4 regions of the Streptomyces sp. NPDC091292 genome follow, and region 3 is predicted to be linked to each of the others. Evidence: riboswitches for the same ligand, from Rfam matches in the RefSeq annotation. Region 3 holds a riboswitch; each other region holds the start of a gene.
The links. Region 3 has a riboswitch for cobalamin ahead of ACIQNU_RS13465 (ribonucleoside-diphosphate reductase subunit alpha). Riboswitches for the same ligand answer to the same signal wherever they lie in the genome.

Region 1 (7,000 bases), on a different contig from region 3:
CGGCCTGCTGGGCGAGCGCGCGGGCGATCAGTACGCGTTGTTTCTCGCCGCCCGACAGCCGGTCGAAGGGCGCGTCCGCCAGGTGGGCGGTGCCGAGTTCAGTGAGCGCGGCCGTGACGATGGCGCGGTCGTCGGAACCGTCACCCTCGAAGGGGCGTTTGTGCGGGGTGCGGCCCATGGCGACGACCTCGTGGACGGTGAGATCGAAGTCGCCCGCGTGGTCCTGAGGTACGGCCGCGAGCCGCCGGGCCAGTCGCTTCCCTGGCATCCGCCAGACGTCGTCGCCGTCCACGAGCACCCGGCCCGACGTGGGCCGCAGCGCGCGGTACACGGTCCGCAGGAGGGTGGATTTCCCGGCGCCGTTCGGGCCGACCAGGCCGACCACCTCACCGGGCACCACCGTCAGGGACACGTCACGCACCAGAGACCGGCCGTCGATCACGACCGACACGGCGTCGATGTCCAGGGCGCCGGGTCCGGGTTCCAGTGTGTCCGTCACACCGACCTCCGTTGCATCAGCCAGAGGAAGAACGGGCCGCCCACCAGCGCCGTGAGGATGCCCACGGGAATCTCCTCGGGCCGCATCAGCGTGCGCGCGGCGAGATCCGCGGCGATCAGGAAGGCCGCGCCGAGCAGCGCGGCGGCCGGCAGCGCGCGGCGGTGGTCGGCGCCGACGAGGAGGCGTACGACGTGCGGCATGATCAGGCCGACGAAACCGATCTGGCCGCTGACCGCGACGATCGTGCCGATCATCAGCGCGACCAGCGTGAACATCGCGGCCCGGAAGCGGTGGACGTCCAGGCCGAGCGCCGTGGCCGCCTCCTCCCCCGCGAGCAGCAGATTCAGCGGGCGGCAGACACCGAGCAGTACGGCCGTGCCGATCAGGACCGCGCCCGCCGGAATCCACACCATGGTCCACGTGGTGCCCGCGAGACCGCCGAGCATCCACCGCAGCGCCGACTGCGTCTTGTGCGGATCGCTGGACGTGACGACGAGGAAACTCGCCACCGCCGACAGCACCTCGGCCGTCGCCACACCCGCGAGAACGAGCCGTACGGTCGTCATCCGGCCGCCGGACCGGGCGAGGAAGTACACCGCGATCAGGGCCGCCAGCGCACCGATGAAGGCGGCGATCGGCAGCGAGAAGACGCCGAACAGCGTCAGGTTGAAGACCAGCACGAGGACCGCGCCGACGCTCGCACCCGAGGACACGCCGAGCAGCATCGGATCGGCGAGCGGATTGCGGACCAGTGCCTGCAACGCCATCCCGGCCACCGAAAGCCCGGCACCCACCACCGCGCACAGCAGGACGCGGGGCAGCCGGACGTCCATGACGATGGTCTCGCGCGCCGCCGGCCAGGTCTGTTCGACCAGATCCGGATGGAGTTGATGGAGCAGGATGCCCCACACGTCCCCCGCCGGAATGCCGATCGAACCGGCCGCGACACCGAAGGTCGCCGCGATGAGGACGAGGGCGCCGAGACCGGTCAGCACCAGGGGGTAGGGGGCCCGACGGCGGCGGTACCCCCCGCTCACCGGAAGCGGTCCGGGTGGAGCTGCCGGGCCAGCGACTCCACGGCGGCGGGTACCCGTACGCCCAGCACGGTGGACGACAAGGGCAGTACCGCGAACCGCTTGTTCTTGATCGCGGGCACGTCCCGCAGCGCCGGGTTGGAGAGCAGGAACTTCTTCTTCTGCTCGACGGTCTGGTCCCCGTAGTCGTAGATGAGGACGGTGTCGGGCGCCCGGTCGGCGACCTGTTCGAACGACACGTCGCCGAAGGTCTTGTCGAGGTCGGCGAAGATGTTCGCGCCGCCCGCTCGCTCGATCATCGTGTTGCCGATGCCCGTACCACCGGCGGTGAACGCGGTCTTGTCGCCGCTGTCGTAGACGAAGAGCTTGACCGGGTCGACGCCGTCGAGGCGCCTGTCGACTCCGTCCAGCGTGGCGTGCAGGCTCTTGACCTGCTTCTCGGCCCGCTCCGGTACGCCGAACACCTTGGCCACGTCCCGGATCTCCCGGTCGACCATGGCCATCGTCACCGGCCCGGACGCACACGCCTCGATGTTCAGCCGGGTGTTGATCCCGGCACCGGTGAAGGTGTCCCGGCCGCGCCCCTCCTTCTCGTCGAAGGTGGACCCGAAACCGCCGTACACGAAGTCGGGTTCGGCGGCGAGCAGCGCCTCGTAGGAGGGGTACTCCTTGGACAGGACCTTGATCTTGTCGTACGCGGATGCGTACTCGGGGAGGATCTTGTCGTCCAGATAGCCCGTGCCGGCCATCGACTTCTCCAGGCCGAGGGCGAGCATCACCTCGGTCGCGTGCTGGTTCAGCGACACCGCGCGCTGGGGCGGTCGCTCGTACGTCGTCCTCACACCGCAGTTGGAGACGGTGACCGGGAAGCCCTTGGCGGCCGGGCCCGCCGTGCCGCCGCCGGAACTCTCCCCACCGCTTCCGCCGCAGCCGGATATGAGGAGCGCCGAGGCCACCAGGAGCACGGGCAGACGCCTGGGCAGGCGCTTGGGAAGGGAATGCGAGCGTATGCCCGCCTTCAAAAAGCCCCGGGCCGATCTGTCGTCAGGCTGCCGCACAGGCATGCCGAACCACCCTCCTCCAGGGAGATCCGCCCTGGTTTCGTCGAGGTGGCGACCGCGTGAGTCTCCTGGCTCTCGGGTCGAGGCTCACCCCGGCCTTCCCGCCCGTTTCCGGGCAGTGGCCTAGTGCTGGGGTTCGCTCGCCGATCACAGTGGCGGGACCGCGCCGGATTCACACCGGCTTCCTCGTCCGCCGTCGCCTTGTCGCCGAGCATCATCGCACCCGGGCGCAAGGGCCCGTCATCCGGCCGTCATTCCGGTTGGCACGTCGGCCCGGCACGTCGGCCCGGCACGTCGGCCCGGCAGGTCAGCCCGGCATGTCAGGCCGTCCCGTACGCCCTTGATCGACCACACTGCGGCAGATGACCGATACATCCGGGGGCCGAGGCGGGGCCGGGTCCGAGGGGCGGAGTGCGACGGCGGGACCGCCCGGACCTTCCGCGCGCCTCGCGGAGCTGGACGAGGAACAGCAAGGCGTACTGCGCCAGGTGGGCCGGGAGTGGGGCGAGGTGACCGCGCCGCCCGAGACCTGGCGCCGCGCCCTGCCCGTCGACCCCGATCTCGGCAGCTTCCCGCCGCCCGCGCAGCTCCGGCCCGCCCGCTTCGGGCGCCTGGTGCCGCTCACGCCCCTGGGGACGGGTACGCCGGGGCAGCAACTCGACGAGGAGGAGCCGGAGGAGGCGCCCGCCGGGCGGATGGGGCGCGCCGGGGCCTGGACCCGGCGGCTGCTCCTCGGTACGCCGCTGAAGAGTTCCGCCCTGGTGTCCGAGCGGATGCGCAAGCTGGTGGCGCTGCCCGTGCTGTCGGCCGACGCGCTGTCGTCGGTCGCGTACGGTCCCGAGGCGATGCTCGCGGTCCTCGTGCTCGCGGGGACGGCGGGCCTCGCGTACTCCTTCCCGATCTCCGCCGCGATCGTCTTCCTGATGCTGGCGGTCGGCCTGTCGTACCGGCAGACGATCCGCGCGTACCCGCACGGCGGTGGCTCGTACATCGTGGCCGGTGACAATCTGGGCCCTGTGGCAGGGCTGGTGGCCGCCGCCGGGCTGATGACCGACTACGTCCTCACCGTCGCCGTGTCGATCGCCTCGGGCGTCGCGGCGATCACCTCGGCGATTCCCTCGCTGGCCCCGGACACCGTGCCCATCGGCGTCGGCGTGATCGTGCTGCTGCTCGCGGGCAATCTGCGGGGCATCCGGCAGGCGGGCGCGCTGTTCGCCGCGCCGACCTACCTGTTCATCATCGCCATGTTCGCGCTGATCACCGCCGGGCTCGCCGACTCGGCGGGGCGCGACTTCCACCCGCAGCCGACCCCGGCGGTCACGGTCACCGAGGGCGCGACCCTCTTCCTCGTCATGCGGGCCTTCTCGTCGGGCGCGACGGCGATGACCGGTATCGAGGCGATCTCCAACGCGGTACCGGCGTTCAAGCCCGTCGAGTGGCGGCAGGCCCGGACCACGCTGACCTGGATGGTGGGGCTGCTCATCACGATGTTCGCGGGGATCATCGTGGTGATCCACCTCGCGGGTGTGGTGCCCAGCAGCAAGGAGACGATCCTCTCCCAACTGGCGCACCTCAGCTTCGGGTCCGGCTGGATGTACGTGTTCGTGCAGGCCACCACCGCCGCCGTCCTGCTGCTCGCCGCGAACACCGCGTACAACGACTTCCCCCGCGTGCTGTCCCTGCTCGCGCGCGACGACTACGCGCCCCGCACCTTCATGCGCCTCGGCGACCGCCTCGCCTACAGCAACGGCATCATCGTCCTGTCGCTGGCCGCCGCCCTGGTCTACCTGGCGTTCGACGGACAGACGGGCGCCCTGATCCCGCTGTACGCGGTCGGTGTCTTCCTCGCCTTCACGCTCTCGCAGGCCGGGATGGTCGTGCACTGGTGGCGGCTGCGGGACCGGCACTGGCGCAAGAGCATGTGCTTCAACGCCGTCGGGGGTCTGCTGTCGGCCGTCGTCTTCCTCACGGCGGGCATCAGCAAGTTCACCGAGGGCGCGTGGGTGGCGATCGTCGCCGTAGGCCTGTTCCTGCTGGTGACGCTGCGCATCCGGCGCCATTACGCGACGGTGCGTGAGGCGTTGCGGCTGCGCCCGCACACGGTGGAGCTGCCGGCGCCGGGCGGGGTGTGCGGGCCGGCCGAGCCCCTGGTGGAACGGTACGGCCGGGCGCCGGAGCCGGAAGGCGACCGGGAGGGCGAGGAGTTGCCCGAGGAGATCCGGCATCTGTCGATCGTCGCCCTCGCCAGCATCGACCTCGCGAGCATGCGCGCCCTGGCCTACGCGGCCTCACTCCGGCAGCCCGTACTCGCCCTCCACATCAGCCTCACCCCCGAGGAGGCCGAACGGGTCGTCGCGTACTGGCAGTTGTGGGGCGACCACCTCCCGCTGGAGATCGTCGTCTCCCCCTACCGCGCGACCGTCGCCCCGCTCGTCCACTACATCGAGGCCCTGCACCGCGCGCACCCCGACCTCACGCTCACGGTGATCCTCCCGGAGATCGTCACCCGCCACCGCCGCCACCAGCTCCTCCACAGCCGCACGGCCACCCGCCTCCGCCGCGCCCTGCGCCCGCTCCCGAAGATCGTGGTCACGACGGTGCCGTTCCACGTCCCGTAGGGATTCACCAGAGCACGTTCACCAGAGCACGTGGAGGCGTTCCGGTACGCGTTTGATGTTGCCGGTGCGCCAGACCAACTGGTCCTCCGGGAGGGCCAGTCGGAGGGCGGGGAGGCGGTCGATGAGGGCGGTGAGGGCTTCCGTGGCGTGGACGCGGGAGATCAGTGAGGCGGGGCAGAAGTGGGGCCCGGCGCCGAACGCGAGGTGCGGGTTGGGGGTGCGGTCGATGTCGAAGCGCTCGGCGTCATCGAACCGTTCGGGGTCGAAGTTGGCGCCCTCCACACAGACGAGGACCAGCTCACCGGCCCGTACCAGGACGTCCCCGACCCGGACGTCACCGGTCGCGATGCGGGGCAGCCCGTCGCCGATGGACAGCGTGCAGCGCAGCAGCTCCTCCACCGCGTTCGGCATCAGTTCGGGGTCCTCGCGGAGCCGTTCCATCGTCTCCGGGTGGCGTACGAGGGTGAGCACGGCGTGCAGCAGGAAGACGTACGTGCTCATCGCGCCGGCCCCGAACAGCGAGGTCACCACGGCCGCCAGCATCTCGTCGGTCAGCGCGCCGCCGTCGCGCGCCGGATCGTCCCGCAGCTCGCACAGCCGCCGGATGAGGCCCCGCTGGGCGTCCCGGTCGGCGCGGACCTGCCGCAGGACGTAGGCGAAGTCCTTGTCCCAGTTGGCGGTGCAGCCGTCGAACTCGACCGGGCTGGTGACGAATCCGAGGTCCAGGCCCGCGATGAGCCGGTGACCGTCCTCGCGGGGGATGCCGAGCACTTCGCAGACCATGCCCGAGGCGTACGGCTCGGCGAACCGCGTCCGCAGATCGACGGGCGCGCCTTCCTCGACCATGCTGTCGATCAGTTCGTGCGCCAGGGCGCGCATCCACTCGGCCGACGCGGGTCCCGACCGGGGACCGAAGGCCCTCAGCACCTCTTGGTGGAGGCCCGCGCTGTTGACGTTGCCCATGGTGTTGACGACCTCCGGCGGGATCGTCAGCGCGTACTGGCGCGGCATGCCCGGCGCGGCCGTCCTGCGCAGGCTGAAGTGTTCGGCGTCCTCCAGGACTTGCCGGGCGAGGGCGTAGTTGCTGATGAGCCAGGCGTCGTCGCCGGTGAGCGTCCGGACGCGGGCGATGGGGCTCTCCTCGCGCAGTTGGGCGCACTCGGCGGGGACGACGTCGCCTCGGCGGGAGAGGGGCCATGCGACCGGTGCGTAGGTCTTGCCGGTGTGGGGGCAGGTGGTGGGGGTCGGCGTGGGGGGTGACGTGGTGGGTGACGTGGTCGTGGAAGACATGGAGTGCTGCTTTCTGGTGGGTCGCGGCGCGTGGCCTGAGGGTTGAGGGTCAGTCCTGGCAGGCGACGATGGCGTAGCCCTGGTTGTCGGCCGGTCGCAGACCCACCGCGCGGTCGCCGAACAGCAGGCGCCCCAGCGCCAGGACGGTGTGGTAGCAATGCACGGATGACTCGACGCCGAGGATGCTCGGGCTGTCCACGAAGAACGGCAGTTCGGCGTCGACGTAGTCGAGCACCACCTCCACCTGCCGCGAGGTGGGAAAGGTGCCGGGGTCGAGGCGCTTGGCGAGGAACCCGTACGCCATCTCGTCCCGGACGTTCCGCAGTTCGGTGTCGGTGCGCAGGGCGGCCAGCGCCCGCGCCCGGACCTCCTGGTACGCGGGCTCTTCGAGGAAGTCGGACAGCGGCCGGGCCCGTACCCGCTTCGCCGCCGTCCCCGCGTCCTCAAGGGCGCCCTCGATCCGCCGCCGTACGCCCCGCAGTTGCTTGACCGCACTGC
Region 2 (7,000 bases), on a different contig from region 3:
TACGACGGTGTCCGCGGTGTCCGCCGCCTCGGCGATCACCGGGCCCACGACGGCGTGCATGCCGTCGCCCGCGAGGCCGTAGCGGCCGGGGCGCAGCGAGGCGAGGGAGCGGGTGAGCGTGATCCGGCCGGGGCCGGTGGCGTGCACCGTGAGGCGGGGCTCGGTGGGGAGGGGGCGGCCCGGGGGCGCCTTGAGGGCCGCGTCGCTGGCGTAGCGCCCCACGGCGACGGCGGCGGCACCGAGCGCGGCCGTGCCCACCGCCGTGAGCGCCGCGGTGGCTGCGGTTGCTTTGGCTGGACCCACCTGACCAGTCTCCGGCCGGTTCGCCGCCCGTGCCACCTCAGCCCGTCGAGGGCAGGCCCTACCCCCGCTGCCCGTACCCCCTCAGCTTCTCCCCCACCTCCGCGAGCTGGAGTCCGGTCAGGAGGTGCGGGGTGCGGTGGGGGGCCGCTGTCGCCGTCAGCCAGACCTGGCACATCCATTCCAACTGGGCCGTGCGGTCGTACGCCTGGGGCAGGGAGTCGCCGTACGTGACGGTGCCGTGGTTCTGGAGGAGGCAGCCGGTGCGGTCGGTCAGGGCGGTGAGCATGTGCGCGGCCAGCTCGTCCGAGCCGTACAGCGCGTACGGGGCGACGCGGACCGGGCCGCCGAGCGCCGCCGCCATGTAGTGGATCAGGGGCAGTTCGGGCACCAGGGTCGAGACCGCGGTGGCGTGCACGGCGTGGGTGTGGACGACGGCCCGCGCGCGGGTGGTGCGGTAGATCGCGAGGTGCATCGGCAGTTCGCTGGTCGGGACGAGGTCGCCGAGCACCTGTACGCCGTCGAGGCCGACGCCGAGTACGTCGGCGGGGGTGAGCCGGTCGTAGGGCACGCCGCTGGGTGTGGTGAGGACGGTGTCGCCGACCCGGACCGACACATTGCCGGATGTGCCGACGACGAGGCCGTCGGTCACCGTTCTGCGGGCCGTCGCGACGAGGTCGTCCCAGGCCCGCGCCACCGCTTCGTCCGCCGTACGCGCCATGCGGGGAAAAGTACCGGGCCAGGGGGCCGAACGGGCGTATCTGCGGGGACACGCGCGTCCGTCGCGTCCGCTTCGGGCAGGCATGTACCTCTCTACTACCTCCGGGGGATTCATGGCGTGTGACCGCACTTCGACCCTTCGCCGTCTCCGCGTGCTCGCGGTGTCCTTGGCGACGCTCACCTTCGGGGGCACGGCCCTCGCGGGCGTACCGGTCTCGGCGGCGGACAAACCCAAGGGGCACGATGTCTCGTCGCACCAGAAGAACGTGAACTGGAAGTCGGCCCGTGACAAGGGCGCGCGATTCGTATACGTCAAGGCGACCGAGGCCACCAGTTATCGCAACCCGTACTTCTCGCAGCAGTACAACGGCGCGCGGGACGTGGGCATGGTGCGCGGCGCGTACCACTTCGCGCTCCCCGACCGGTCGTCCGGCTCGGCGCAGGCCGCGTACTTCGTGCGCAACGGCGGCGACTGGCGGGCGGACGGCTGGACGCTGCCGCCGGCGCTCGACATCGAGCACAACCCGTACAGCTCGAAGAAGTGCTTCGGCCTCAGCAAGTCCCGGATGGTCTCCTGGATCCGGTCCTTCAGCGACGAGGTCGACCGGCTCACCGGCCGACGGCCCGTCATCTACACGACGGCGAACTGGTGGAACGACTGCACGGGAGCCAGCCGCGCCTTCGCGGCGGACCACCCGCTGTGGGTGGCCCGCTACAGCTCGTCACCCGGCGCCCTGCCCGCGGGCTGGGGCTACTGGACCTTCTGGCAGTACGACAACGGGAGGGGCAGCCTGCCGGGTGACCAGAATCTCTTCAACGGGTCGATGGACCAGCTCAAGCAGTTCGCGCGGGGGTAGCGCGGCCCGGTGAAGCCCCTCGCGCGCAGGGCGTGAAGGGCTCGGAACCCGGCATCCGGGCGGTACGGAGGGTCGGGTTCCGGAAGCCGGGGCGGGCGCGGGTCGACGGGCGGGCGCGGACGGCATACCGTCACCCCGGACGGAGACACCGCAGCGCCCTATTCAGTTCATCTTCCGTTCACTCAGGTTGCCTACGTTCCAACCGCCACTGACGTCCAACAGAAGCCTGGGTAAATGGAAAACATCACGCTTCTCCTCGGGATCGTGATCATCACCGCTCTCGTGTTCGATTTCACGAACGGTTTCCACGACACGGCCAACGCGATGGCGACGACCATCTCGACCGGCGCTCTGAAGCCCAAGACGGCGGTGGCCATGTCCGCCGTGCTCAATCTCGTCGGTGCCTTCCTCTCCGTGGAGGTCGCCAAGACGATCTCCGGCGGGATCGTCAGTGAAGAGGGCATGCGGACCGAAGTGATCTTCGCGGCGCTCGTCGGCGCCATCCTCTGGAATCTGCTGACCTGGCTCGTGGGGCTGCCGTCCAGCTCCTCGCACGCCCTGTTCGGCGGTCTGATCGGCGCGGCCGTCATGTCGGCCGGCTGGTCGTCCGTGAACGGTTCGACGGTCGTCACCAAGGTGCTGCTGCCCGCCATCGCCGCGCCCCTGGTGGCCGGTCTCGCGGCGCTGCTCGCCACCCGGCTGACGTACCGCATCGGCCGCCGCGCCGACGAGCGGGCCACCGCCAAGGGCTACCGCGCCGGACAGATCGCGTCGGCCGGCCTCGTCTCGCTGGCGCACGGCACCAACGACGCGCAGAAGACGATGGGCATCATCACGCTGGCCCTGGTCACGGGCGGTGTCCTCGCCCCGGGCTCCAACCCGCCGGTCTGGGTCATCACGTCCGCCGGTGTCGCCATCGCGCTCGGCACCTACCTCGGCGGCTGGCGCATCATCCGCACCATGGGCAAGGGCCTCACCGACCTCGCGCCGCCGCAGGGCTTCGCCGCCCAGACCAGCGCCGCGACGGTCATCCTGGCCTCCTCGCACCTGGGCTTCTCGCTCTCGACCACCCAGTCCTGCTCCGGCGCCGTGATGGGCGCGGGGCTCGGCCGCAAGGGCGGTGTGGTCCGCTGGTCCACCGCCACCCGGATGTTCGTCGCCTGGGGCCTGACCCTGCCGGCCGCCGGACTGGTCGGCGCGGGCGCCGAGTTCCTGACCAAGCAGGGCACCTGGGGTGTCGTCGTCACCGGCGCGCTCCTGGTCATCGGCTCGGCCGTGATCTGGGGTCTGTCCCGCCGCCGGCCGGTCACCCATGACAACGTCAACGACGTCGACGGTGAGCCCGCGGGCGTGGTCACCACCGCCATCGCCGCCGTGACGCCGCCCCCGGCGGGCACCTTCACCGCTCCGGAGCCGGGCGACACCGAAGTGGCCGCCGACGCGACCGCCGCGGCAGGAACCGACAGCACCGGCAGCACTGGCAGCACCGACGGCACCGACGGCACCGACGGCACCTCGGGCGACGAGGACCTGAAGACGACCATCCCGGCCGGGAACGGCCCTTCCGCTGAGCCCGCGCCGCGGGCCGCCACGGTGTGAGGAACCATCAGCCATGAAGATCGACTGGGCAGCTCTCGGCTCCGTGTTCGGAGTCAGCCTCGTGGTGACGGTGGCCCTCGTGGGCCTGTTCACGCTCGGCATCGTCGGACTCTCGCAGCGGAGTCCGGCGCCCGCGGCGGGCGGTGAGGCCGCCGCGGCCGACGCCACCACACCGCAGGGGACGGCCGCGCGCGGGGGTGCCGGTAGCGGTGGCGCGATGGCGCTCGTGGGTGCCTACACGTGCTTCGCGCTGTGCGTGGCGGCCGTCGGCTACGGCATCTATCTGATCGTCGCCTGACCGTCGCCTGACAGGGTTCCGGGGGCCGCGCGGCTCCCGTCGGACGTACTCCGTGTGGGGTGCGGGACACATGTGATGTCCCGCACCCCACACGCGTGTGTGGGGCTTCGCACACTCTCCCTTCGCAGGTCAACTGTGAGTTGACGGGTGTTCTCGGGGCGTGGTGGACTGCCGGGGCCATCACGGCGGCAGGAGAGGAAACCGGTGCGAATCCGGTGCGGTCCCGCCACTGTTACCGGGGAGCACTCCCCCACCGGACGTCACGGCCCGCACGGGCTGGAAGACCGGGGGAGCCGCGGATCCGGGAGCCAGGAGACTCTCGCCGTCGTGTCCGTCGAACCAGGGCGCGGACCCTGAGTGAGGACATAGCGCGATGCCGGGCTGCCCGCCTCCCCTGCCCTTCGGCCCTCTCGGCCCTCTCGATCTCGTCGTACCCGCGGTAGTACACGTGGTAGTACCCGTGGTAGTACCCGTCCCCCGAGGCGTCTCGGCCGGCTGAACCCATGCGTGCCGAGCGAGTCTTCGCTTACGGCGCCGCCGCCGGCCTGCTCGGCGACCTGATCCTCGGCGATCCCCGCCGAGGTCATCCGGTCGCCGTGTTCGGCCGGGCCGCGGGCGCCGTCGAACAGGTCCTGTGGCGTGACCACCGCGCGTGGGGCGCCCTCCACACGGCGGTGTGCGCCGGTGGCGCGACGGGCGCCGCCGCGCTGGCGTCCCGCGCGGTACGGACGTCTCCTTCCGCTTCCGTCGCGCTGACCGCCGCCGCGACCTGGTCGGTGCTCGGCGGGACGACCCTGGGCCGGGAGGCGCGGGCGATCGGCGCGGCGCTGGCCGCCGGGGACATCGCGGGCGCGCGCGAGCGGCTGCCGCATCTGTGCGGCCGGGACCCGCAGTCCCTGGACGGTCCCGGGATCGCACGGGCCGTCGTGGAGTCCGTCGCCGAGAACACCTCCGACGCCGTGGTGGGCGCCCTGGTGTGGGGCGCCGTCGGCGGTGTGCCCGGCCTGGTCGGGTTCCGTGCCGTCAACACGCTGGACGCGATGGTGGGTCACAAGTCGCCCCGCCACCGGCGGTTCGGGTGGGCCTCGGCGCGCCTCGACGACGTGGTGGGCGCGCCGGGTGCCCGGCTGACGGCTGCTCTCGCGGTGCTCGCGGGAGGCGACCCGGGCGGCGCCACGCGCGCGTGGCGTGCCGACGCCGGACGGCACCCCAGCCCCAACGCCGGTCCCGTGGAGGCGTCCTTCGCGGGCGCCCTGGGCGTACGGCTCGGCGGAACCCTCTCCTACGGGGGCCGGGTCGAGCACCGGCCCGTGCTCAACACCCATGGACGCGCCGTCGAGGTCCGGGACATCGAGCGGGCGGTACGGCTGTCGCGGCGGGTCGGCGTGCTCGCGCTCGGCGTGTCCGTGGCCGGACGGCTGACGTGGGCGGGGGCCGTGAGACGCGGACAGGCCGGGCGACGTACGCGCGCGGGAGGACGGGGATGAGCGGAGGGACAGGGGTGAGCGGGACCACGAGCGCCGGAGGCGTACGCAGGGGCGGTGGCCTGTTGGTCGCCGGGACCACGTCCGACGCCGGGAAGAGTGTCGTGACCGCCGGGATCTGCCGGTGGCTGGTGCGGCAAGGGGTCAAGGTCGCGCCGTTCAAGGGGCAGAACATGTCCCTGAACTCGTTCGTCACGCGCGAGGGCGCCGAGATCGGCCGGGCCCAGGCGATGCAGGCCCAGGCCGCCCGCGTCGAACCGACCGCGCTGATGAACCCCGTACTCCTCAAACCGGGCGGCGACCGCAGCAGCCAGGTCGTGCTGCTCGGCAAGCCGGTGGGCGAGTTGAGCGCGCAGGGCTTCTTCGGCCGGCCGGGCGCGCCCGGACACCACGACGGACCCGGTACGGACGGGCTGCGCGGTGGCCGGCAAGAGGCCCTGCTCGACACGGTCGTGGACTGCCTGGAGCGGTTGCGGGGCAGCCATGACGCCGTGATCTGCGAGGGGGCGGGCAGTCCGGCCGAGATCAATCTGCGGCGCACGGACATCGTGAACATGGGCGTCGCGCGGGCCGCGCGGCTGCCGGTCCTGGTGGTCGGCGACATCGACCGCGGCGGCGTCTTCGCTTCCTTCTTCGGTACGACGGCCCTGCTGGCCCCCGGGGACCAGGAGCTGCTGGCCGGGTATCTGGTCAACAAGTTCCGCGGCGACGTGTCCCTCCTCGAACCGGGCCTGGAGATGCTCCGGGGGCTCACCGGCCGTGCCACGTACGGCGTGCTGCCCTACCGGCACGGCCTCGGCATCGACGAGGAGGACGGGCTGCGGGTCTCGCTGCGCGGCGCGGTCCGTGAGTCCGTGGTCGCTCCCCCGCTCGGCGACGACGTGCTGCGGGTCGCGGTGTGCGCGGTGCCGTTGATGTCCAACTTCACCGACGTCGACGCGCTGGCCGCCGAGCCGGGTGTCGTGGTGCGTTTCGTGGACCGGCCGGAAGAGTTCGCCGACGCGGATCTCGTGATCGTTCCTGGAACCCGGGGCACGGTACGGGCGTTGGAGTGGATGAGAGAACGGGGGCTTGCGGCGGCGCTGGGGAGAAGGGCCGCCGAGGGGCGTCCGGTGCTGGGGATCTGCGGGGGATTCCAGCTCCTGGGCGAGCACATCGAGGACGAGGTCGAGTCACGCGCGGGCGCCGTGGACGGCCTGGGACTGCTGCCGGTGCGGGTCCGGTTCGCCCGCGAGAAGACCCTCACCCGCCCGTCCGGTCATGCCCTGGGCGAGCGCGTGGAGGGATACGAGATTCATCACGGTGTCGCCGATGTGCGAGGCGGCGACACCTTCCTGACCGACGACCGGGGACGCCCCCTGGACGGCTGCCGCTCCGGCGCCGTGTGGGGCACCCACTGGCACGGCTCGCTGGAGTCCGACGGCTTCCGGCGCGCCTTCCTGCGCGAGGTCGCGGCCACCGCGGGCCGCCGCTTCGTGCCGTCGCCCGACACGTCGTTCGGAGCGCTGCGCGAGGAGCAGTTGGACCTGCTCGGCGATCTGATCGAGGAACACGCGGATACGGACGCGCTGCTGCGGCTCATCGAGTCGGGCGCTCCGTCGGGACTGCCCTTCATTCCACCGGGAGCGCCATGAGCACCGTGCTGTTGTTGTCCACCGCCGACACCGATCTGCTGGCGGCGCGTGCCTCCGGCGCGCCCTACCGGATCGGCAACCCGACCCGGGTCGACGTGGGGGCCGAGC
Region 3 (7,000 bases):
CGCCCTGGGGCACCTTCTCCATCGCGATGACCGTACCGATCGCCCTGCTGATGGGCTTCTACCTGCGGGTCCTGCGCCCCGGGCGGGTCAGCGAGGTCTCGCTGATCGGGATCGCGCTGCTGCTCCTCGCGCTCGTCGCGGGCCGCTGGGTCGCCGAGTCGTCCTGGGCCGAGGCGTTCACGCTGGCCCCGTCGACGCTGGTGATCTGGCTGGTCGTGTACGGGTTCGTCGCCTCGGTGCTGCCGGTGTGGATGCTGCTCGCGCCCCGCGACTACCTCTCCACCTTCATGAAGATCGGCACGATCGCGCTGCTCGCGCTCGGCGTGGTCTTCACGCTGCCGACGCTGAAGATGGACGCGGTCACCGACTTCGCCTCGCGCGGTGACGGCCCGGTCTTCGCCGGCTCGCTGTTCCCGTTCGTCTTCATCACCATCGCCTGCGGCGCCCTGTCGGGCTTCCACGCGCTGATCTCCTCGGGCACCACACCGAAGATGATCCAGAAGGAGTCCCAGATCCGGATGATCGGATACGGGTCGATGCTGATGGAGTCCTCGGTGGCCGTGATGGCGCTCATCGCGGCCAGCGTCATCGACCCGGGCCTGTACTTCGCGATGAACGCGCCCGCGGGCGTCATCGGCGACTCCGTGCAGTCCGCGTCCCAGGCGGTGGCCGGATTCGGCTACTCGATCTCGCCGGAGGACCTGGCAGCCGCCGCCAAGGCCGTCGAGGAGCAGTCGCTGCTGTCCCGTACCGGCGGCGCCCCGACGCTCGCCGTCGGCGTCTCGGAGATCTTCTCGAAGGTCACCGGGGACGGGCTGCGCGCCTTCTGGTACCACTTCGCCATCATGTTCGAGGCGCTCTTCATCCTGACCGCCCTGGACGCCGGTACCCGCGTGGGCCGCTTCATGCTCCAGGACATGCTCGGCAACGTCTACAAGCCGTTCCGCAACATCAGCTGGAAGCCGGGGCTCGCCCTGACCAGCGCGGTCGTCGTGGCGCTGTGGGGCTACTTCCTGTGGGTCGGCGTGCACGAGCCGCTGGGCGGGATCAACCAGCTCTTCCCGGTCTTCGGCATCGCCAACCAGCTCCTCGCGGCCGTCGCGCTCGCCGTCTGCACGACCCTCCTGGTGAAGTCCGGGCGGCTCAAGTGGGCGTGGGTGACCGGGGTCCCGCTGATCTGGGACGCGACGGTGACGCTCACCGCGAGCTGGCAGAAGGTGTTCTCCAGCGACCCGCGCGTGGGCTTCTTCCAGCAGCGCGCGAACTACCAGGACGGCATCGACGCGGGCAAGGTCCTGCCGCCCGCCAAGAGCATGGACGACATGCACACGGTGGTCCTCAACTCCACCGTGGACGGCGTCCTCACGGCCGTCCTCGCACTGCTCATCGTGATCGTGATCGCCGACTCGGCCCGGGTCTGCGTCCGGCACCTCCGGAACCCCGGGGCGAGCACGCTGAGCGAGACGCCGTACGTCGAGTCGAAACTCGTCGCCCCGGACGGCCTGTTCGCCACCCCGCAGGAGAAGCTGGAACTGGCAGCCGACGCCGAGCGGGTGCCGTGATGCTGGTGCGGGGGGTGCGCGTCCTGCGCTGGATGCGGTGGTACGTACGCGAGTTGACGGACGAGTCGGCGTACGAGCGGTACGTGGCGCACGTACGGAAACAGCATCCGGACGCGCCCGTACCGTCCCGGCGGGCCTTCGAAAAGGAGCGGACCGACCGCCAGGAGACCGATCCCCGGCAGGGGTTCCGCTGCTGCTGAACCCCGAAAATCATGACGTCCGACACAACATGTGGGGGTGCTTCCCCGGGCCGACACAAGATGTATGCTCGTGCTCGTTGTCGCCGCAGGGGAATCCGGTGCAAGTCCGGAACTGTCCCGCAACGGTGTACTGGTCCGCATTCGCGTGCCCGTGAGTCCGATGACCTGCCGACGGCGTACCCGGTCCGACCGGTCCGGGTACCGACACGACGTCCGGGCCCCGTGGAATGGGTCGGTGGACGCGGCGCACCGCCGTACGCGGGTACGCCCGCGTGCCCCGCCCCCGCTTCCGAGGCCCAGAGCCGAGCGAGGGAGAGCTTCACGTGACCATCGCGCCAGCCGATCCGGCCTCAGCGACCGTTTTGGCGAATGCGACTGTTCCGGCCACCGCGACCGGGGCGGACGACGGTCCCGGTGCCGCGCTGCTGCGGACCCTGACCGCCCTGACGGCCGACCTTCCCGGCGCCGACCCGGGACGCGTCGCGGCCGGTGCGCTGCGGGGGCGCTCCGCCCGCGCGGACGGAGCCGAACTGCGGGAGCTGGCGACGGAGTCGGCCGCCGGTCTCATCTCCGAGGACCCGGTCTACTCCCGGCTCGCGGCCCGGCTGCTCACCATCGCCATCGCCGAGGAGGCCGCCTCGCAGGGCGTGCGCTCCTTCTCGGACTCGGTCGCGACCGGTCACCGCGAGGGCCTGATCGCGGACCGCACGGCGGCGTTCGTCACCCTCCACGCGAAGCGTCTCGACGCGCTGGTCGACCAGCACACCGAAGCGGCCGACGACCGCTTCGGCTACTTCGGGCTGCGCACCCTGCACAGCCGCTATCTGCTGCGGCACCCGATCACCCGCAAGGTCGTGGAGACCCCGCAGCACTTCATGCTGCGCGTCGCGTCCGGCCTCGCGGAGGACGACAGCGCCCGCGCCGTGGACGAGGTCGCCGCGCTGTACGGCCTGATGAGCCGCCTCGACTACCTGCCCTCGTCCCCCACGCTCTTCAACTCCGGCACCCGCCACCCGCAGATGTCGTCCTGCTACCTCCTGGACTCCCCGCTGGACGAGCTGGACTCGATCTACGACCGCTACCACCAGGTGGCCCGCCTGTCGAAGCACGCGGGCGGTATCGGGCTCTCCTACTCCCGGGTGCGCGCCCGGGGTTCGCTGATCCGCGGCACCAACGGCCACTCGAACGGCATCGTCCCGTTCCTGAAGACCCTCGACGCGTCGGTGGCCGCCGTGAACCAGGGCGGCCGGCGCAAGGGCGCCGCCGCGGTCTACCTGGAGACCTGGCACTCCGACATCGAGGAGTTCCTGGAGCTGCGGGACAACACCGGCGAGGACGCCCGGCGCACCCACAACCTCAACCTCGCGCACTGGATCCCCGACGAGTTCATGCGCCGGGTCGCCGCCGACGCCGACTGGTCGCTGTTCTCGCCGGCCGACGTACCCGACCTCGTCGACCTGTGGGGCGACGCGTTCGACACCGCGTACAAGGCCGCCGAGGCCGCGGGCCTGGCGAGGAAGACGATCCCCGCGCGGGACCTGTACGGCCGCATGATGCGCACCCTCGCGCAGACCGGCAACGGCTGGATGACGTTCAAGGACGCCGCCAACCGCACCGCGAACCAGACCGCCGAACCCGGCCACACCGTGCACTCCTCGAACCTGTGCACGGAGATCCTGGAGGTCACCGACGACGGCGAGACGGCCGTCTGCAACCTCGGCTCGGTCAACCTGGCCGCGTTCGTCACGCCCGGCACCGGCGACGGCATCGACTGGGAGCGCCTGGACGACGCCGTACGGACCGCCGTGACCTTCCTCGACCGGGTCGTGGACATCAACTACTACCCGACCGAGCAGGCCGGCCGCTCCAACGCCAAGTGGCGCCCGGTGGGTCTCGGCGCGATGGGCCTTCAGGACGTCTTCTTCCGGCTGCGGCTGCCCTTCGACTCGGCCGCGGCACGCGCCCTGTCCACGCGGATCGCCGAGCGGATCATGCTCGCCGCGTACGAGGCGTCGACGGACCTCGCCGAGCGCAGCGGCCCCCTCCCCGCCTGGGAGAAGACCCGGACCGCGCGCGGCGTGCTGCACCCCGACCACTACGGCGCCGAGCTGACCTGGCCCGAGCGCTGGGCGGCCCTGCGGGAACGTATCGCCACGACCGGTATGCGCAACTCGCTCCTGCTCGCCATCGCGCCGACCGCGACCATCGCGTCGATCGCCGGGGTGTACGAGTGCATCGAGCCGCAGGTCTCCAACCTCTTCAAGCGCGAGACGCTGAGCGGGGAGTTCCTCCAGGTCAACGCCTATCTGGTGGAGGACCTGAAGCGGCTCGGGGTGTGGGACGCGCGCACCCGTGAGGCGCTGCGCGACGCCAGCGGCTCGGTGCAGGGCTTCGCGTGGATCCCCGCCGAGGTCCGGGAGCTGTACCGCACGGCGTGGGAGATCCCGCAGCGCGGCCTCATCGACATGGCGGCGGACCGCACGCCGTTCCTCGACCAGTCGCAGTCCCTGAACCTGTTCCTGGAGACGCCGACCATCGGGAAGCTCAGCTCGATGTACGCGTATGCCTGGCAGCGGGGCCTGAAGACGACGTACTACCTGCGCTCGCGCCCGGCGACCCGGATCGCCCGCGCCGCCCAGGCCACCGCCCCCGTCCCCGTGCAGCAGGCGCCCGACGCGGACGCCGTCGCCTGCTCCCTGGAGAACCCCGAGTCCTGCGAGGCATGCCAGTGATGACCACCGAGAAGAACCTGCTGGACCCGGGGTTCGAACTGACGCTCAGGCCCATGCGGTACCCGGACTTCTACGAGCGCTACCGGGACGCGATCAAGAACACGTGGACCGTCGAGGAGGTCGACCTCCACTCGGACGTCGCCGACCTCGCGAAGCTGTCGCCGGGCGAGCAGCACATGATCGGCCGCCTCGTCGCGTTCTTCGCGACGGGCGACTCGATCGTGGCGAACAACCTGGTGCTCACGCTGTACAAGCACATCAACTCCCCCGAGGCGCGGCTGTACTTGAGCCGTCAGCTGTTCGAGGAGGCCGTGCACGTCCAGTTCTATCTGACGCTCCTGGACACCTATCTGCCCGACCCGGAGGACCGGACGGCGGCCTTCGCGGCGGTCGAGAACATCCCGTCGATCCGTGAGAAGGCCGAGTTCTGCTTCAAGTGGATGGACTCGGTCGAGAAGCTGGACCAGTTGGAGTCGCAGGCGGACCGGCGCCGGTTCCTGCTCAACCTGATCTGCTTCGCGGCCTGCATCGAGGGCCTGTTCTTCTACGGGGCCTTCGCCTACGTCTACTGGTTCCGCTCGCGCGGGCTGCTGCACGGTCTGGCGACGGGCACCAACTGGGTGTTCCGTGACGAGACGATGCACATGTCGTTCGCGTTCGAGGTGGTCGACACCGTACGCAAGGAGGAGCCGGAGCTGTTCGACGACCGGCTCCAGGAGCAGGTCACGGCGATGCTCAAGGAGGCGGTCGAGGCCGAGTTGCAGTTCGGCCGCGACCTGTGCGGCGAGGGCCTGCCGGGCATGAACACGGAGTCGATGCGGCAGTACCTGGAGTGCGTCGCGGACCAGCGCCTCCAGCGACTCGGCTTCGCCCCGGTGTACGGCTCCCAGAACCCGTTCTCGTTCATGGAACTCCAGGGAGTCCAGGAACTGACGAACTTCTTCGAACGCCGCCCTTCGGCGTACCAGGTGGCGGTGGAGGGCTCGGTTTCGTTCGACGACGAGTTCTAAGCACCGTTCGAGGAGACGCCCCTTAAGGGGCGCGGGGCTGTGACACGTGCGGCTCCGCCGCGTGGGCGCGACGAGCCACCCACGACCCGCACCTTCCGGTGGTGGGTTCGGTGTCGTTCGACGACGAGTTCCAAGCACCGTTCGAGGAGACGCCCCTCAAGGGGCGCGGGGAACTGCGCGACCAGCCACCCACGGCCCGCACCTTCCCCACCGGTCCACCAGCGGAGCGTTCAGGCGGCCAGGTGGAGGGAGCGGTCCGGTGCTTCGGTGCCGGACCGCTCCGCGATTCTGAGCTGGCGGTCTATTCGGCGTTCGTGCAGGTGGCCGTACGCGGACGGTGCGAGCATGAGGACGAAGACGGCGGCGACGGTCAGGTAGTCCAGGAGTGCGTTCATGGCTCCACTGTGCCGCGCCCCCGACCCCACCGGCAGTGGCAGAATTGCCGTAGACCCTCGAATTACTGCCATGCGTGCGGCACACTGTCCGGCATGCTGAAGAACGTGGTCGCGGTACTGCTCGACGGGGTGCATCCCTTCGAGCTCGGTGTGGTGTGCGAGGTGTTCGGGCTCGACCGCAGCGACCAGGGGCTGCCGGTGTACGACTTCGCGGTGGCGTCGGCCGAGGGCCCGGTCCTGTCGACCCACGCCGGGTTCAGCCTGACCGTGCCGCACGGTCTCGAACGGCTGGAGACGGCCGACCTGATCGCGGTCACCCCGGCGGGCACGGACACCGCCCGTACGTATCCGCCGGAGCTGCTCGACGCGCTGCGGCGGGCGACCGAGCGGGGCGCGCGGGTGATGTCGGTGTGCTCCGGCGTCTTCGTGCTCGGCGCGGCCGGACTCCTCGACGGCCGGCGCTGCGCCGTGCACTGGCGGCACGCGGACGAACTCGCCGTACGGCATCCGCGCGCCCGGGTGGAGCGCGATGTGCTGTACGTGGACGAGGGCACCGTCATCACATCGGCGGGGTCGGCCGCCGGGATCGACTCGTGCCTGCACATCATCCGGCAGGAGCACGGGTCCGAGGTGGCCAACGCGCTCGCCCGGCGGATGGTGGTGCCGCCGCACCGGGACGGCGGGCAGGCCCAGTACATCGAGCGCCCGGTGCCGGAGGGACCGTGCGACACCGTCGGCGAGGTCCTGGCCTGGATGGGGCGCCACCTCGACCGGGCGATCACGGTGGAGGACCTGGCGGAGCGGGCGCACATGGCGCCCCGGACCTTCGCGCGCCGCTTCCAGCAGGAGACCGGGACGACCCCGTACCGCTGGCTCCTGCGTCAACGGGTGCTGCTGGCCCAGGAGTTGCTGGAGGGGACCGACGAGACGGTGGACGCGATCGCCGGTCGCGCCGGGTTCGGCAACGCGGCTACGCTGCGTCACCACTTCCTCAGAGTGCTGGACACCACCCCGCACACCTACCGGCGCACCTTCCGGGGCCCGACCGCCGGGACCGCCGCCGCGACCGCCCACTGATCCCGTCCCGCATTCCGCCGGACC
Region 4 (7,000 bases), on a different contig from region 3:
GATCGGCGGGCGGACATAGCGGGTGCCGTAGGACTGCACCCAGCCGTGCTGCGTGGCCAGGTACCCCGTCAACTGCTCGGCGAAGTACTGCACCATGTCGTTGCGTTCGGCCTCGCCGTGCACTAGGACGTCCAGACCGGTCTTCTCCTGGAAGGAGATCACCTCCTGGATCTCCGCCCTGATGCGCTCCTCGTAGCCCGCGGCGCCGATGCGCCCGGCCCGCAGATCGGCGCGCGCGGCGCGCAGGTCGGCGGTCTGTGGGAAGGAACCGATGCTGGTGGTCGGCAGCAGCGGCAGCCCCAGGTGGGCCCGTTGCGCCGCGGCCCGCTCCCCGTACGGCTCGGACCGGCGGGCGTCGGCCTGCGTGACGGCGGCTGCGCGGGCCCGTACGGCCGGGTCGTGCGTGATCGGCGAGCCCGCGCGGGACGCCAGGTCGGCGCGGTTCGCGGCGAGTTCGGCGGCGATCGTGTCGGTGCCCTGGGCCAGGCCCTTGGCGAGGGAGACGACCTCGGCCGACTTCTGGCGGGCGAAGGCGAGCCAGCGCAGGATCTGCGGCTCGATGTCCCGCTCCGGCGCGGAGTCGAGCGGCACGTGCAGCAGGGAGCAGGAGGCCGACACATCGACCCGGTCGGCGAGGCCGAGGAGGGTGCCGAGCGTGGCCAGGGACTTCTCCAGGTCGTTCACCCAGATGTTGCGGCCGTCGACCACCCCCGCCACCAGCCGCTTGCCGGGCAGCCCGCCCACGGCGGCCAGGGCGTCCAGATTGGCGGCGGCGGACCCGGTGAAGTCCAGGGCGAGACCGTCCACCGGAGCCTTGGCGAGGACCGGGAGCGCGTCGCCGAGCCGGTCGAAGTAGGAGGCGACAAGGAGCTTCGGGCGGTCGGTGAGGGCGCCGAGGTCGCGGTAGGCGCGGGCGGCGGCGTTCAGTTCGGCCGGGGTGCGGTCCTGGACGAGGGCGGGCTCGTCGAACTGGACCCAGGCGGCGCCGGCGGCGCGCAGGTCGGCGACGACCTCCGCGTACACGGGAAGCAGCCGGTCGAGGAGGGTCAGCGGGTCGAAGTCCGCCGCCACACCCGGGGCGGGCTTCGCGAGCAGGAGGTAGGTGACGGGGCCGACGAGCACCGGGCGGGGGTCGAGCCCGAGCGCGAGGGCTTCCTTCAGCTCCGCGACCTGCTTGGTCGAGTCGGCGGTGAACACCGTGCCGGGGCCCAACTCGGGCACCAGATAGTGGTAGTTCGTGTCGAACCACTTCGTCATCTCCAGCGGCGCCACGTCCTGGGTGCCCCGCGCCATGGCGAAGTAGCCGTCCAGGGCGTCCGCGTCGACGGCGGCACGGTGCCGGGCGGGGATCGCACCGACCATGACGGTGGTGTCGAGCACATGGTCGTAGTACGAGAAGTCACCGGTCGGCACCTCGTGGACGCCGGTCCCGGCCAGCTCCTGCCAATTGGCGCGGCGCAGTCCGGCGACCGTGGCGCGCAGGGCGTCGGCGGTGACCCGGCCCTTCCAGTAGCCCTCGATCGCCTTCTTCAACTCCCGGCCCTGGCCTTGGCGGGGGTAGCCGTACACGGTGGCCCGTGCTGCCGCGGCTGCGGTCCTGCTGGTCACGGAGATCTCCTTCGCGAGATGAATCCCTGAGATCCCGGCGACGGGACGCGAGCGCGAAGGGGTGACGGACCGGACGGAGAAACGACCTCACGCGGCACAGCGCGGTCGTCCGTCCGATATGTACGCCGACCCGCCCACGAGGTCACCGGGATGTCCGCGCACGATCGGGTCGTACGCGGGCGGCTGGCAGGTCTTCGGACTCGCGGGCGCGTCCAGCCGTACGGACTCCGTACGGGACACCTACTGGCCGTCGCTTCCCAGACCCTGTTCACCGGGCCCAGTGCGTATGACGGCGGTCGTTCCCACTCACCGCTGCGGGGCAGTCCCGGATTCCCACCGGGTTCCCTCTTGCGACGCCTCCCGCCTGGCGGACGGGGCGAACCAACTGCACCGACCAGCCTACGGCGTCCCACACGGCAGCACAGGGACAGGTCCATCATCCGGATGGTGAGCTGGAACACCCGGGACCGGGGCGGGCGCGCGGGGCTCAGCTGTCCGGCAGGCCCGCCGCCGCGATCCGCAGGGCGCGCCGCATGACCTGCTGCATGCCGGCCACGACCCTTTCCGTCGACTCCTCCGCCCGCGGGGCCTGCCAGGCCCAGTCCTCCACGGCGACCCGCAGCGCCGCATTGATCACCGCGGCCTGGACGCGCGGTTCCATGGCGGCGGGGTCGTGCCCGCCGCGCTCGGCGAGCGCCCGGGTGAAGAGCGCCTCGGCGTCGTGGTGCGCCTGGAGCCAGACCGCGCGCAGGGCCGGCTCGTCGCGGGTGAGACGGACGATCTCCCGCATCCCGGCCAGCTTCCCGGCGTCGGTGTCGAACCAGTCGTCCGAGGGCTCGGCCGGGATCAGCGGCGCACCCGGCTGCCAGGCGCGCAGCCGGGCCGCCATCGCCTCCATGCCGACGGTCAGCAGCGGCCGTACGCACTCCTCCTTGCTGGCGAAGTACCGCCACAGGGTGCGTACCGACATGCCGACCGCCTGTGCGATCTCCTCCGCCGACGTGGCGGCGACGCCCTGGGTGCCGAACAGCCGTACCGCCTCGTTCGCCACCTCAAGGCGGGTCTGCTGCCGGCGCCGCTCGCTCAGCGGTGGACGCCCTGTCCGGGCGGCCGTCGACTCACTGGCCGGCACGGGCGTCCCCTTTCTCTTCTCCCACGCGGGGCCCCTTCCGGGTCCGTTCCGCAAGGGCGACTCTAGCATTTTCGGCACGGTGCGACTTATGGTCACGGAGTGACAGGAAGTCGAGACAAGGAGCGCGACACCATGAGTGACGACACATCAGCGGCAACCACCACCACGTCCGACCGTGCCCACGGCCGCAGCGTCCTGGTCACCGGGGCCGGTTCCGGCGCGGGCATCGGGCGGGCGGCGGCCCTGCTCTTCGCCGCGCAGGGCGACCGGGTGGTGGTGGCGGACATCGACGAGGCGGGCGCGGACAGGACGGTCGCCGAGATCGAGGCGGCCGGCGGCACCGCCCTGGCCGTGGCCGGCGACCTCAGCGACCAGTCGGTGGTGGACCGGTTGGTCGCCTCCGCGGTGGACGCCTTCGGCGGGATCGACGTCCTGGTCAACAACGCGGCGGTCATGGACCGGATGTCGGCGCTGGGGGAGACCGACGACACGGAGTGGGAGCGGGTCGTCCGGATCAATCTGACGGCGCCCTTCCTCCTCACCCGCGCCGCCCTCCCGCATCTCCTGGCCCGGGGGAACGGCGTGATCGTGAACACCGCGTCCGCCGCCTCGCTGCGCGGCGGCGCGGCCGGTGCCGCCTACACCGCCTCCAAGCACGGGGTGGCCGGGCTGACCAAGTCGCTCGCCGTGATGTACCGGGACAAGGGGCTGCGCGCCAACGCGATAGCCCCGGGCGGCACCGCCACCGGCATCCAGGTCGACCCCGTCCCCGGGGCCACGGGTCCGGGCGTACTCGCCGCCTACATGGCGAACGTCGGCCGTGTCGCGGAGGCCGAGGAACAGGCGGCCGTCATCGTCTTCCTGGCGTCGGCGGCGGCGAGCAACATCAACGGCGCGATCCTGCCGGTGGACAACGGCTGGTCGGCGGTCTGACGCACGCCGTCAACTCACCTGGAACAGAAGGCGGTTGCCGTACGGGGCCCAGCCACTGGGGAACTCAGCCGTTGAGGAACTCCGCGCACCGGTACGGGCCCTGCGCGGCGCCCTCGGTCGGGCGGATGGTGACCTCGACGTCGTCCGCCCTGGCCGTCGGGTCGAGTACGGACTGGGCGCGGGCCAGACTGCACACCAGTTGGCCCGTGGCCTGGCCGCGGCCCGGCATCGGGTCCGGGCCCTCGAAGCGCACCGTGACGCGCGTCCCGGTTCCCGTCACCGAGTAGCCGCCGAGAGACACGAGCGAGGTGAGGCCGTCGCGCTGCTCGGCGGGCGGCGGCTCCTGGGCGAGCAGCTTCACCACCTCGTTGAGGTCCCTGATGTCCTCGTCGAGGAGGGGTACCCCGCGCAGCCCGCTGTCCGAGGCGTAGTACAGCCGCATCCCGCGCGTCACGCCCGACGCGGGCTCGCCCGCTCCCACCACCCCGGTCGGCTGGACACCGCAGCCCACCAGACCGAGCCCCAGCGCGGCGACCACCACCCCCTGCCCGAGCCCGACCCGTACCCTCACTCCGCGTCCTCCCCGTCGTGCCGCAGGGGCAGCCGCAGCGTGAACACCGCGCCGCGCCCTTCCTGTCCGTCCGCCACCTCGATCGTGCCGCCGTGCAGCCGCGCGTTCTCCAGCGCGATCGCCGTGCCCAGGCCGCTGCCCTGACCACTGTCGTCGGCCGTGCCCCGCGTGCGGGCCGCGTCCGCCTTGTAGAACCGGTCGAAGACCCGCTCCCGGGCCCCCGGCGGCAGCCCCGGACCGTGATCCGCGATCTCCAGCGTCACCCACTCCCCGTCCACCGCGAGGACCGTCCCGAGGGTCACGGTCACCGGCGGGGCGCCGTGCCGCAGCGCGTTGCCCACCAGATTCGCCACGATCACATCGACGCGCCGCCGGTCCACCACCGCCCGTACGCCCTCGGGAAGGTGCGCCTCCACCCGGTCCGTCCAGCCGCGCAGCGCGAGGGATGCCCGTACCGTGTCGGCGAGGTCGGTCCCGGCCGCGTTCAGCCGTACCGCACCCGCGTCGAAGCGGGAGATCTCCATCAGATCCTCGACCAGCCGCGACAGCCGCGCCGTCTCCGCGCCGACGGTACGGGCGGCCCGCGCCGCGTCCGGCGGCAGCTGATCGGCGTCCTCCTCCAGGACGGTCGCCACCATCGTCATCGCCGTGAGCGGCGTCCGCAGTTCGTGCGACACGTCCGCGACGAAGCGGCGCGCCTTCGCCTCCTGCTCGCGCAGCTCCGCGTCCGAGGCCTGGAGCGCGTCGGCGGTCTCGTTGAACGTCCTTGCCAGCCGGGCGAGTTCGTCGTGACCGGTGACGGCGACCCGGCTGCCGAGGTCGCCCGCCGCCAGCTCCCGGGTCGCCCGGCCCAGCTTCCGTACCGGCCGCAGGACCGTGCCCGCGGCCAGCAGCGCCAGGACGGCGGCCAGCAGCACCACCGGCAGGATGCCCGCGCGTACGGAGTCCAGGAGGGCGGCGGTGTCGTCGCGTTCGGCCCGCAGATCGGTGATCGCGAAGACCTCAAGGCCGGAGAGGCCGCGGTCCCCGTCGGCGTACGTCACGGGCATGCCGACCGTGAGATAGGGCTCGCCCCGCCACATCACCCTTTGGAACCGGGCCCCGCCCCCGCCGCGCACGGCGGCCCGCAGCTCGGGGGTGATCCGGCTCCCCGTGTCGGCGAGCGAGTCGGAGACCCCGACGAGATCGTGGTGGCGGGCGACGACGATACGGGCACCGATACCGTCCGAGACCTTCACGGCGAACCGGGTCAGCGATCGCTGGTCGGGCGGCAGGTCGACGTCTCCGGCGACCGAGGTGACCCGTTCACGGAGGTCGTCCACGGCGGCGTTCTGGGCGCGCTGGAGGACGGCGGTACGGGCATCGCGGTAGGCGAGGGCGGTCGCGGTCACCGCGCTGACGAGGGCGACGAGGACGAAGGTGGTGACGAGCCGGGTGCGCAGCCCGCCGACGAGCCACCGGGAGCGGTTCACAGCGGTCCGAAGCGGTAGCCGAAGCCGCGCACCGTCTGGACATACCGGGGCTTCGCCGGTATGTCCTCCAGCTTGGCCCGCAGTCGTCCCACGGCCGCGTCCACCAGCCGGGAGTCGCTGAGGAACGTGTGGTCCCAGACGGATTCCAGGAGCTGTTCGCGGCTGAAGACGCGGCCGGGCGACGCCGACAGCTCAAGGAGCAGCCGCAGCTCGGTGGGCGGCAGCGCGATCGGGACGCCGTGCTTGGTGACGGTCAGCCCGGCGCGGTCGATCACCAGCCCGGCGAAGTCGGCGTCCGGGCCCCGGCGCGCCGCGGGTTCCGCGCGGCGCAGCGCGGCTCGGATGCGGGCCTCCAGGACGGGCGCGGTGACCGGTTTCACCACATAGTCGTCGGCGCCCGCCTCCAGCCCCTTCACGATGTCCTCGTCGTCGCCGCGCGCGGTCAGCATGATGACCGGCAGGACGGTGGTCCTGGCGCGGATGCGGCGGCACACCTCGAAGCCGTCCATGCCGGGCAGCATCAGGTCCAGGACGGCCAGTTCGATCCTCCCGCCGCCCGGACCGGCCAGCACGGCGAGCGCTTCCTCGCCGGTGGCCGCGGTGGCGACGCCGTACCCGTGCCGGCGCAGCACCAGCTCCATCCCGTCCCGTACGGACGCGTCGTCCTCGATCAGAAGTACATGCGGCATGCCGTCGATTATGGGCACCACGATCGCCGCCCGGTGCCCCGGGAGGGGGCGGAAGCACAGGTCGGGGGCATTGTTACGTTCCCATCATGTGGCCATGCACAGGCCATCACGTGGCGCGGTGAGGGTTGCGGTCATGATCCCGAAGACCATCTCCCGCTCCACCTCCCGCTCCACCTCCCGACTGCTTCTGACCGCGCTCGCCGTGGCCCCCGTCCTCGCCCTCGCGGCGGCCTGCGGCGGCGTTGACGACACCGCCGGCGGTGGGCAGAAGAACGACACGGTCGCCGACGTACCCGAAGCGCCGGACGCGTCGGACGCGCCGGACACGGGCGGTGCGAAGGACAGCGGCAAACCGAGCGCCCCCGCCGAGGCCAAGAGCGAGTTCTACGACGCCCAGATGACCTACGTCGCGTGCATGCGCGCCAAGGGCGGCTTCAAGGACTTCCCCGACCCGAAGCTCAGCGGCCATCTCGACTGGACGAAGATCAACGAGATCGGCTCCCAGCCGGGCCGCAACGAAGGCATCAAGGGCGGCAGGAACGGCGCCTGCGTCAAGGAGTTGCGGGCCGTAGGCGCTGCCGAGCCCAAGGTGGAC

Region 1: linked by a shared signal. The riboswitch ahead of ACIQNU_RS22195 (ABC transporter substrate-binding protein) and the one ahead of ACIQNU_RS13465 (ribonucleoside-diphosphate reductase subunit alpha) in region 3 are both predicted to bind cobalamin.
Region 2: linked by a shared signal. The riboswitch ahead of ACIQNU_RS07850 (cobalamin biosynthesis protein) and the one ahead of ACIQNU_RS13465 (ribonucleoside-diphosphate reductase subunit alpha) in region 3 are both predicted to bind cobalamin.
Region 4: linked by a shared signal. The riboswitch ahead of metE (5-methyltetrahydropteroyltriglutamate--homocysteine S-methyltransferase) and the one ahead of ACIQNU_RS13465 (ribonucleoside-diphosphate reductase subunit alpha) in region 3 are both predicted to bind cobalamin.

The regions. Positions count from the first base shown of each region.
Region 1 is NZ_JBIVUQ010000007.1:403,866-410,865, forward strand. Features, by position in the region: gene ACIQNU_RS22185 (ABC transporter ATP-binding protein) at 1-499, opposite strand, end outside; gene ACIQNU_RS22190 (FecCD family ABC transporter permease) at 496-1,536, opposite strand; gene ACIQNU_RS22195 (ABC transporter substrate-binding protein) at 1,533-2,516, opposite strand; cobalamin riboswitch at 2,656-2,784, opposite strand; gene ACIQNU_RS22200 (APC family permease) at 2,957-5,212, shown strand; gene ACIQNU_RS22205 (cytochrome P450) at 5,231-6,502, opposite strand; gene ACIQNU_RS22210 (tRNA-dependent cyclodipeptide synthase) at 6,552-7,000, opposite strand, start outside.
Region 2 is NZ_JBIVUQ010000001.1:1,629,342-1,636,341, reverse strand. Features, by position in the region: gene ACIQNU_RS07875 (alpha/beta hydrolase family protein) at 1-303, opposite strand, end outside; gene ACIQNU_RS07870 (class II aldolase/adducin family protein) at 362-1,021, opposite strand; gene ACIQNU_RS07865 (lysozyme) at 1,134-1,877, shown strand; gene ACIQNU_RS07860 (anion permease) at 2,112-3,476, shown strand; gene ACIQNU_RS07855 (hypothetical protein) at 3,490-3,774, shown strand; cobalamin riboswitch at 3,968-4,093, shown strand; gene ACIQNU_RS07850 (cobalamin biosynthesis protein) at 4,278-5,261, shown strand; gene ACIQNU_RS07845 (cobyric acid synthase) at 5,276-6,892, shown strand; gene cobN (cobaltochelatase subunit CobN) at 6,889-7,000, shown strand, end outside.
Region 3 is NZ_JBIVUQ010000003.1:474,916-481,915, reverse strand. Features, by position in the region: gene ACIQNU_RS13475 (carbon starvation CstA family protein) at 1-1,562, shown strand, start outside; gene ACIQNU_RS13470 (YbdD/YjiX family protein) at 1,562-1,762, shown strand; cobalamin riboswitch at 1,814-1,950, shown strand; gene ACIQNU_RS13465 (ribonucleoside-diphosphate reductase subunit alpha) at 2,086-4,494, shown strand; gene ACIQNU_RS13460 (ribonucleotide-diphosphate reductase subunit beta) at 4,485-5,504, shown strand; gene ACIQNU_RS13455 (hypothetical protein) at 5,735-5,899, opposite strand; gene ACIQNU_RS13450 (helix-turn-helix domain-containing protein) at 5,993-6,976, shown strand.
Region 4 is NZ_JBIVUQ010000002.1:96,032-103,031, forward strand. Features, by position in the region: gene metE (5-methyltetrahydropteroyltriglutamate--homocysteine S-methyltransferase) at 1-1,608, opposite strand, end outside; cobalamin riboswitch at 1,776-2,009, opposite strand; gene ACIQNU_RS08555 (TetR/AcrR family transcriptional regulator) at 2,096-2,740, opposite strand; gene ACIQNU_RS08560 (SDR family NAD(P)-dependent oxidoreductase) at 2,873-3,673, shown strand; gene ACIQNU_RS08565 (hypothetical protein) at 3,738-4,244, opposite strand; gene ACIQNU_RS08570 (ATP-binding protein) at 4,241-5,716, opposite strand; gene ACIQNU_RS08575 (response regulator) at 5,713-6,405, opposite strand; gene ACIQNU_RS08580 (hypothetical protein) at 6,539-7,000, shown strand, end outside.